3 regions of the Paenibacillus sp. FSL R7-0331 genome follow, and region 1 is predicted to be linked to each of the others. Evidence: riboswitches for the same ligand, from Rfam matches in the RefSeq annotation. Region 1 holds a riboswitch; each other region holds the start of a gene.
The links. Region 1 has a riboswitch for cobalamin ahead of R70331_RS04215 (S-layer homology domain-containing protein). Riboswitches for the same ligand answer to the same signal wherever they lie in the genome.
Positions count from the first base shown of each region.

Region 1 (3,274 bases):
CCGGGACCGGATGAAGGCGTTGCTGGTAATGCCGGATCTGGAGTGGATGAAGGCGCAGCTGGTAATGCCGGATCTGGACCGGATGAACGTGCGGCTGGTAATGCCGGATCTGGAGTGGATGAAGGCGCGGCTGGTAATGCCGGGTCTGGAGTGGATGAAGGTGCGGCTGGTAATGCCGGGTCTGGAGTGGATGAAGGCGAAGCTGGTAATGCCGGGTCTGGAGTGGATGAAGGCGCGGCTGGTAATGCCGGGTCTGGAGCGGATGAAGGTGCGGCTGGTAATGCCGGATCTGGAGTGGTTGAAGGCGCGGCTGGTAATGCCAGTACCGGGACAGGAGACGGCGGCGAGTCCGTCTCTTCCCCGGTGTCATCCGGCCAGCCGGGCGCTGCGTACTACCGTGTCACCGTTGACCTGGAGCCGGGTGCAGTGCTTGCCGCCGGCAGCATGATCAAAGCCGGTGATTACAAGCTGATTGTTCAGCCTGACCCGGCGGCGGGAGCATCCTCCACGCCGGCAGCGGAGCCTTCCGCTACAGCGGGGGCAACGCCTGATGCTTCGGCTGGTGCCGGTACTACTGGCAACAACGCTGGCGGCAACAATGCATCCGGTGGAGCTGACACAGATGCAGCCGGCTCTGACGATGCTAATGCAGAGAGTACTGCGGGTGCGCAGTAACGCCTGTTTGTCCCTGACCAACTAGTGTCACCAACTAATATAATCCTGAACAGTACAAGTGACCGATAACGGCACGGGTACGTTCAGGATTTTTTTCTGCCAATGGTGGGCGGTGGAATACTAATATATAGGGTGCTGTCGCAGTGAAAGAGTATTTTATCCCAATCCTCCGTATTCTCAACGCGCATAAATTCGATTTTGATCAGTACAACTATCGGCAGAGGGGCGGGCAGGAATGTTCAGGTGCGGTCAGGTTTTTTTCTGCGGAATGCTGAAGAGGTGGTTGTAGTTAAGTGGATTTTAGACAACTAATCTTTGCAGAAATAAGCGATGAACCGGTTTATGTGGAAATTCTCCATCTAATTCAGCCGATCACTCGAAATAAGCAGAAAACTAGAGGATTAAGTAACTATTTTCCACCTATTTACACTAAAATCGGGATTCCGGCAGAATTAAATTACTTTTTTCCAACTAATTTCAGGTGTGTTTGTTGTCGGAGTAAAGAGGGGCTGTAGGCATCAGGACAGTGGTAGTTTGCACGGCAGGTCGTCCGAGTAATTAGCGTGGTGGTGGAGTGGTGAAGAGGGAAGTGGGAAGTGGGAAGTGGTGGAGTACTGGAGCAGTGGAGTAGTGGACTTGGAATAGGAGTGGGGTAGGATTAGGTAGGAGTAGGAGTAGGAGTAGGAGTAGGAGTAGGAGTAGGAGTAGGAGGAAGAGGAAGAGGAAGAGGAAGAGGAAGAGGAAGAGGAAGAGGAAGAGGGTATAGCTAGTCGGAGAGAAAGGGAGGGCTGCATGGCAGGGGGCGGGTAATTATTGTATGGGAAAGGGCTGAGAAGGAAGTCTGCGCGGGCATGCTCTCCCTGACACATATTTGCCGGGTAGAAGCAATTCTGCTGCTGACGCCTGTTCACCTGCCGCCCTACTGACATAGAGTGGAATGAGATTGTTACAGCTTTTCTATGGACATACAGGGGAATACTAGCTATGATTATGAATATTAAAATTTAATAAGCTAGTGAAAAGGGTGCGTGTTCTACCTTGATAGAACCGCTTAATAGGGAAGGCCGGTGCGAATCCGGCGCGGTCCCGCCACTGTAAATGCAGAGTGACCCCTGCTGATGTGCCACTGTCCGGATGTTTAGAAGGGCGGGAAGGCAAGGGGGAACGATGAAGCACAAGCCAGGAGACCTGCCTTTTTCACAGACGTTTCACTTCTTCGTGGGGTAAGAATGCGGAACACTTGCAGATGGACTGCGGCTTAAGGCGATAGTGTGCTTTGCACAAGTTGTGCTTGCTTATGGCCGGGCTTGTGATGAGCAGGCTTAGCTTACAGCCGTCCTGCCGTTAATTTGTATTCTTCCCGGCCGCCCTTAATCAGGGCGGTTTTTATGTTGGGCTAGGGGCAATTGAAGGATCATTCTATTAATTAATAGGAAAGAGGGTAAAGATGAAAAAGAATTATTCTGCCAAGTTCCTGAGACTCGGCCTGGCTTTATTGCTGATTATCTCCATTATAGGGGGAGCTGTTGTCCCGTCCGGCCAAAGCTATGCTGCAGCGGATGCTTCAGCGGTTCAAGGAGCGGAAAGTGTAACGGAGGCTGTGTATACAGCGGATGATGCTTCCCCGGGACTGCTTAGTACGCTGGTAGCAGCGGACAATGGCCAGGTTACTGTAAAAGAGGCTACCTACAAGACTGCTGAGTATGTTTTGAACAGCGGCGTAACGTCAGATTGGCAGGCAATCGGGCTTGCCCAGGCCGGCTATGATGTGCCTGACAGCTATGTGCAGACCCTTGTGCAAAAGGTTAGCGCAGCCGGCGGCAGCTTTGCCAGCGTGACGGATTATGCTCGGATTGTGCTTGCGGTGAAGGCAGTTGGTGCGGATCCGGAGAATTACGCCGGCAGCGGCTCCTCGGCGGGCTACAATCTGATTGAGAAGATCTATAACAATGATAAGATCAGCGGACAGACGCTCAATGCCCCGGTATATGCGCTGCTTGCGCTGGATTCCGGTGATTATACCCTGCCGAGTGATGCCAAATGGAGCAAAGCGGCGCTGTTAAGCGAGATTTTGTCCAAGCAGAAGGCAGACGGCGGCTTTACCCTGTCATCAGGTGCCAGTGACCCGGATATGACGGCGATGGCTTTGACGGCGCTGGCTGCGCACCGGAATGAGCCGGCAGTAGCAACTGCCGGACAGAAGGCGGTAGCCTGGTTATCCGCTGCGCAGGACAGTAAAGGCGGATACGGCGATAACAGCGAGAGTGCCGCCCAGGTTATTATCGGCCTGACCTCCTTCGGCATAGACCCGGCAGGACCGGATTTTACCAAGACAGACGGAGACCTGATCGGAAGACTGCTGAGCTTCTTCAAAGCCGGCGGCGGCTTTGCCCATAATGAGAGCGGAAGCGTCAATGCCTACGCAACTGAACAAGGGCTGCAGGCACTTGTTGCCTACAACCTGTTCAGCGGCGGTAATAACGGGAAGCTGTATGACTTTACGAAGCCGGCAGCGCAGAATCCGCTGGTGTATGTACCGCTCGTAATTGAAGGGCCGCAGGGTACGCTGGGACAAGGCAGTGCTTATGCAGGCAATGCC
Region 1 covers NZ_CP009284.1:979,892-983,165, forward strand. Annotated here, with positions in the region: gene R70331_RS04205 (GAP1-N2 domain-containing protein) at 1-675, shown strand, start outside; cobalamin riboswitch at 1,681-1,885, shown strand; gene R70331_RS04215 (S-layer homology domain-containing protein) at 2,123-3,274, shown strand, end outside.

Region 2 (3,274 bases), 520 kb from region 1:
AAGACAGGCGATATAATGAAAAAAGGCGCGGCCTCCGAAAACCCCGGAAACCGCGCCATGATTGGATTCGTAAACATGCTGGTGAAGGGAATTGAACCCCCGGCCTACGCATTACGAGTGCGTTGCTCTACCCCTGAGCTACACCAGCCTGAAGCTTGAGATACCCGTCAGAAACAAAAATATTATACATCTTTTGGTCAAAATCGCCAATACCCTTTTATACTGTTACCCAAGGCTCTACTCTTCCTGCAGCTTGCTCTCGACCGACTGCAGCTTGCTGCGGCTCGTGGAGGGCTTGTCACGGCGGTCGTCGATCTTGAGCGCCGTTGATACGCGCTGTGCTCCGGCATTGAACGGAGACTCATGCAGCGCCTCTACAGCCGCCAAAATCCTGGATACCGGGCCCTCGATAATCGTTCCCATGGAGGTCAGCTCAAACGTAATCCCCTCCACCGTCTGCAGCACACGCTGCATATCAGCTACATAGCTGCTAAGGCTGGTGCTGCCTGTGCCGATCGGAATGACTGTAACTTCGCCGATTGCCATCGTTAGATTCCTCCTGAGATTCATTTCTTAAACCACCTTCATTGTAGCAACTCCGCTCTTCCCCCACAAATTTAGCCACAAAAAATTCATCATTCTTCATCTATATAAGCCCCATACCGTTCACAAGCTTCCTTCTATAAATCTAGTGTCAGAATCACTAAATTTATGGAGTCTTTGTGGCAGCTTTTCGGACAATTTATGAATCCTCTTCCCCTCATATCAGGCTTTGGCTGTGGATTACCTGTGGACTAGTTGTGGATCAGCTGTGAGTAAGCGGGCGGAAGCCGCTCCCCGCGCGGCTTTGTAAAAAATGGTTTACAAACACAATATATTGGGGTATTTTTAATAACATCAACCAAATATAGTGGAAGCAGGTGCTTTACTCTTGTTAAGAGAGTAGGAGCTTAATAGGGAAGCGCGGTGCAAATCCGCAGCGGTCCCGCCACTGTAACCGGATGCCGGCCGGGAGAACACTCCCTGTCAGGCACATCCTTGGCATAGGCCACTGGAGGGCGGACAAGCCCCCGGGAAGGAGCCTCTGGGTGCACCAGGAGCCAGGAGACCTGCCTGTTTCCGGGCACCGTTATGTACCCCTGCGAGGAACAGGAGAGGTGCCCGAATGCGGCCTGCAGCAGCAGAATCAGCCTCCCCTGATAACAGGGACATCAGGCTGCCGATACCTGAGGACGATAGTCCCTATTGCCCTCAGGTATCGGCTTCTGCTTAAGACAAGAGGGTGACCTCATGCCCTTGTCTCTTTACACCCAGACCACTGGCAAATATCCGCTCATCCGGGTATTTACAACGCATCCGGGCATTTTCCGCCTTTAAGGCGGGAGGTGCCTTTTTACTGGGATCAGACAGACAACAACAGATTATGGATGAAATAGATTTAATGGACAACCATACCGAGAGGAGAGAGTTACATATGACGCTGCTGGAGAAACGGTACAATAGCGGACAAGCTGCACAGGAGGTTCTTCTGAATGAATTAATACATTTAGGCCGGGATATTATTGACAGCGCCGATCTGGATATGCTGCGTGAGAACGCCAACCTGAACGGGGAAAGCTTTTCCGGTAAAATGAGTAAATTCGGCAGTGAATATTCCAAGTGGTACGCCCGCAATTTCACTATGCCGCCGCAGCTCGTACAGGCCACTCTTGATAATGTGGTATATGTCCACGATCTGGACCAATACGCTATCGGAACAACCAACTGTATCTTTATTCCGTTCGAACGGCTGCTGCGTGAAGGCTTCAACACCGGCAACGGCAGTGTCCGCCCGCCGAACTCGATTATGACGGCAATGTCGCTGGTGGCGATTATTTTCCAGTCTCAGCAGAACGCCCAGTATGGCGGCGTATCGGCCAACAAGCTTGATTTTGATCTCGCGCCTTATGTGACCAAATCCTTCGCCAAGCTGTTCCGCAAGGGCCTCGGCTACTTTGAAGAGGGCGAAGCAAGTGAAATTGCCGGCGACATCACGATGAGCCGCAGTGATCTGGCTGAGCAGTATCCGCGCTCCTTCCGCTTCGCACAGAAAGAGACTGAGAGCGAAACTCTGCAGGCTGCTGAGAGCATGATTCATAACCTGAATACAATGTCCAGCCGTTCGGGCGGACAGATTCCTTTTACAAGCATTAACTATGGTACCTGCACTTCACCGGAAGGACAGCTGGTTATCAGCTCCCTCCTGACCGCAACGATGAACGGCCTGGGCAGCGGTGAGACGCCGGTATTCCCGATTCAGATTTTCAAATGCAAGCAGGGTGTTAACCAGCAGCAGGGCGATCCGAACTATGAACTGTTCCTGAAGGCGGCTGAATGCTCGGCGCGCAGACTGTATCCGAACTTTGCCAACCTGGATGCGCCGCTCAATCTGCAGTATTATGATCCGTCTGATCCGGATACGGAATTCGCAACAATGGGCTGCCGCACACGTGTGCTCGGCGACCGTTTTGGACGCAATCACTGCTCCGGCAAAGGCAACCTGTCCTTTAACACATTGAACCTGGTCCGTCTCGGGCTTGCCCACGGCACTGTTACAGGACGCCGGCTGGCGGCTGATGAAGAAGGCTTTTACGATGACCTCAACCACTATATGGATATTGCGCTGGAAGGCCTGCTGCACCGTTTCCGTATCCAGGCAGCCCAGAAGGCCAAAGCCTCTGACTTTATGATGCGTGAGGGCGTATGGGAAGGCGGCGAGGCACTCGCTCCCGAGGATATTGTGGGCGATCTGCTCAAGCACGGCAGCCTCTCCCTCGGCTTCATCGGGATGGCAGAATGCATGAAGGCAATGTACGGCAAGCACCACGGCGAGGACATGGAGGTTCACGCCAAAGCAGTGGCCATCGTCCGACACATGCGGGAATACTGCGACCGTAAGAGCGAAGAGCTGGATCTGAATATTACGCTGTTTGCTACACCGGCTGAAGGCCTGTCCGGCAAGTTCACCAAGGTGGACCGCAAGGTACTGGGCTCGATTCCGGGCGTAACAGACCGTGAGTATTATACGAACTCGTTCCACATCCCTGTATATCATGAGCTTGGCGCAGCCCAGAAGATCAGTCTGGAAGCCCCGTTCCATGAATACTGCAACGCCGGCGCAATCTCCTATGTAGAGCTGAACGGTAATGCGCGGAGCAATCCGGCGGCTTTTGTAAAAATCATTAAGTACGCGCTCGAGCAGCAGATCAGCTATTTCAGCATCAACCACCCGATT
Region 2 covers NZ_CP009284.1:459,923-463,196, reverse strand. Annotated here, with positions in the region: tRNA gene R70331_RS02000 (tRNA-Thr) at 77-148, opposite strand; gene R70331_RS01995 (MTH1187 family thiamine-binding protein) at 238-546, opposite strand; cobalamin riboswitch at 902-1,131, shown strand; gene R70331_RS01990 (anaerobic ribonucleoside triphosphate reductase) at 1,475-3,274, shown strand, end outside.
Region 2: another riboswitch for cobalamin. It lies ahead of R70331_RS01990 (anaerobic ribonucleoside triphosphate reductase); the one in region 1 lies ahead of R70331_RS04215 (S-layer homology domain-containing protein).

Region 3 (3,274 bases), 1.2 Mb from region 1:
TGCTCCGGAGGAGATATATGCTGCCCGTTATGCCCTCTGCTCGGCATGCCCCAAGCTGCAGGACGGCGTTACCTGCACAGCCTGCGGCTGCATCATTCCGGTAGTCGCGCGGCTCAAAGCGCGCGGCTGCCCGTTGCCGGGAGGCGGGCTATGGCAGCCAATGCCTGCGGAGGAATAAGCCATCCGGGCAGGCCAGGGTAATCATTGAAACAAGCGGGCCGGCAACCTGCATTATACACACAAAAGCGGCAGTCATGGATTGGGAAACCTCCATAACTGCCGCTTTTGTGTGTGCTGCCGGTCCGGGTGCCGATGGACAGCAACGGTTAGCCCTGTTACTCCGCCTGCTCCGCCGGAGCGGTACCGTCTGTATAGAACAGCTCGACGACCAGATCATCGTTGTAATTACCAAAGCCTTTGCCGAACAGGGTGAGTCCGCCGATGTGCTCGGCGTTCTCCTCGACGGAGAGCCGGAAGGTCCATTGCTTGTCACGGATGCCGACCTGGTCCAGTGTGACGTCGGAGAGCTTCAGGCCGTCCATGAACGTTCCCTTCGGCGTGATGCGCAGCTGCTTCAGCAGCCCGTACTGGTTGGTCAGTGCCGGCCACCAGGCAGGAGTATACTTGCCGCGGCTGTCACCGTAATCACCGGGGCTTGTCCAGAACCCGAGCACCTTGCCGTTCAGGGTAAAGGTAATATCCGACGGCCAGTTGTTATTGATCGACGGCGCTTCGGAGGCAATCTCCATTGTAATGATAAGCTCATCCGGCTGCTGGCTGGATAAGAGGAAATTAGGGATTTTGTATTCGACAAAGCCCTTGCCGAACCAGAGGATACCGGCGTTCATCCGCTCCATATCCCAGAAATAGCGGGGGTCGTCGAAGCTGCCGATTACCTGGGCAGTAGTGGCTAGCCCGCAGGTCGGCTCAATCTGGAAGTCTGAGTAATGCCCGACAGGAATTTCTTTGCGGTGGGCCTTGCGCTCTGCTTTATCCGGTGCCGGAAAAGTGATTTCTGCCCGCTCTGCGGCCAGCGAGCAAATCTTCTGCAGTCCGCTTTTGCCTGGAGCCATATGGGTGCTGATCAGTCCGGCGGCCTCCAGCTTGCGCACATGCATGGTCATAATGGCACTGCTGAGCTTAACCGCTCCGGCCAGCTCCTTGACATTCATCGGCTGAACCGCCAGCAGCCGCAGCATATGCAGCCTTACGGAGCTGGATAAAGCTTCATAGACCGGCAGAGATTCTTCAGTAAGATCTAGTTTCATAATGAACCTCCGATACATATTAATTAATTAATAATTATATTAGTTAAAAGGAATTAATACAAGCGAAATCCCGGAAAGCGGAAGCTTCACTTTTATCACAGACAAGTTGGGCTGAGGCTTAATATAATGTACACGACTATATAAGAAGCGAACAAGGTGCCCTTGCAGCAGCAAGGGGTAACAGGGAATCGGGTGCAACTCCCGAGCGGTCCCGCCACTGTAAGAAAGAGTCATGCTCCAGTATGTCACTCGGATCTTCTCCGGGGAAGACGGAGCAGGGCGTTAGTATTTCGAGCCAGGAGACCTACCTTGCAAGCGCACACCACGACTCTACGCGGATAGGAGCGGTGTACGAATAGGTTCATGTAATTGAAGGCACAAGCTGCCGCTGAGTTTTCGGGGAACGTTCCGGCGATGCAGCAGTCAGACCGGCCTCCTTTGCATGCCTGATGACGTACATATCACTCCCGCCCCATGAAGGGCGGGAGTTTTTTGGCTTTCTGCTGCACCAATCATGAATGCTTAGGAGGAAAAGAAATGAAGAAACGCGGAGCTTGGGGTTTTGCGGCACTGGTTGCCGGCTTTACGGTCTTTTTTCTGCTGAATGAACCGGGAACGGCTGCAGCGATGCATATTATGGAAGGATTTTTGCCGGTCGGCTGGGCGATTTTCTGGTGGGCGGCATTTATCCCGTTCTTTATTCTGGGCATTGTCAAATTGAAAAGTATGACCAGGGACAATCCTGAGCTGAAGCTGCTGCTCGGTTTGTCCGGAGCTTTTACCTTCGTACTGTCAGCGCTCAAAATGCCTTCCGTCACCGGAAGCAGCTCCCATCCGACAGGAACCGGGCTGGGTGCAATTATACTGGGGCCGCTGCCGATGAGTGTGGTCGGCTCGGTAGTGCTGCTGTTCCAGGCGCTGCTGCTGGCGCACGGCGGGATAACGACCCTTGGGGCAAATGCTTTTTCAATGGCGGTAGCCGGACCGTTTGCCGGGTATGCGGTGTACAGGCTGATTATGAAATCCGGTGACCGTGAAAAGCTGGCTGTATTCTGTGCCGCAGCGGTAGCGGATCTGATGACCTATATGGTGACTTCATTTCAGCTGGCTGTTGCTTTTCCATCGGCGGACGGCGGTGTGCTGGGTTCACTTGTGAAATTCGGCGGGATTTTTGCCGTTACCCAGATTCCGCTTGCGGTAAGTGAAGGACTGCTGACAGTGCTGCTGTGGAACTGGCTGAAGTCCTATAGTCCGAATGAGCTGTCACTGCTCAAGCGGCAAGCCAAGGGGGGAAGCCTGTAATGAAAGCTATGTGGAAAAATGGTCTGATGCTGCTCGCAGTCGTGCTGCTGGTAGTGCTGCCGCTGCTGTTTGTTAACGGGGAGTTCGGCGGAGCCGATGATGCTGCGGAAGGTGTAATCACCGAGATAGATCCCGCGTATGAGCCCTGGTTCAAGCCGCTGACCGAGCTGCCCGGTGAAACGGAAAGCATGCTGTTTGCGCTGCAGGCAGCGATTGGAGCCGGAGTGATCGGATATACCATCGGGCTGCTGCGGGGCAAGCAGGATAAGCAGAAGCTGAATGATCAGAAGAATTGATGTCTTATCCGGCAGCAATGCGCTGCGTGCAATATCCCCCATGTGGAAAAGCCTGTTTGCCGCAGTGATGTTCATCCTGTCCTATGCGCTGCATCCGGTGCTCCAGGCTGTCATTGCCGTCTGGATGATGGTATGGTGTACAGCTTATGCCAGAATTCCGCTGCGTGCTTACGGGCTGTTGTCCGGCACGGCGCTGCTGTTCTATGTTCTGGGCATGCCTGCGCTGCTGCTGGAGCTCGGTCATCCTGCCGCCGCAGGTGCGGGGATATATGAGCTTCCGGCTCTGCCCCTGTATGTTACGGCCGCAGGCCTGGAGCGTGCAGGGTTTCTGCTGGTAAGGGTGACGGCTTGCCTTAGCTGTTTCCTGTTCATCATTTTAACAATACCCTTCAGTGAGCTGCTGCAGGT
Region 3 covers NZ_CP009284.1:2,174,245-2,177,518, forward strand. Annotated here, with positions in the region: gene R70331_RS08910 (hypothetical protein) at 1-178, shown strand, start outside; gene R70331_RS08915 (ArsR/SmtB family transcription factor) at 336-1,268, opposite strand; cobalamin riboswitch at 1,406-1,594, shown strand; gene R70331_RS08920 (energy-coupling factor ABC transporter permease) at 1,806-2,570, shown strand; gene R70331_RS08925 (energy-coupling factor ABC transporter substrate-binding protein) at 2,570-2,866, shown strand; gene cbiQ (cobalt ECF transporter T component CbiQ) at 2,850-3,274, shown strand, end outside.
Region 3: another riboswitch for cobalamin. It lies ahead of R70331_RS08920 (energy-coupling factor ABC transporter permease); the one in region 1 lies ahead of R70331_RS04215 (S-layer homology domain-containing protein).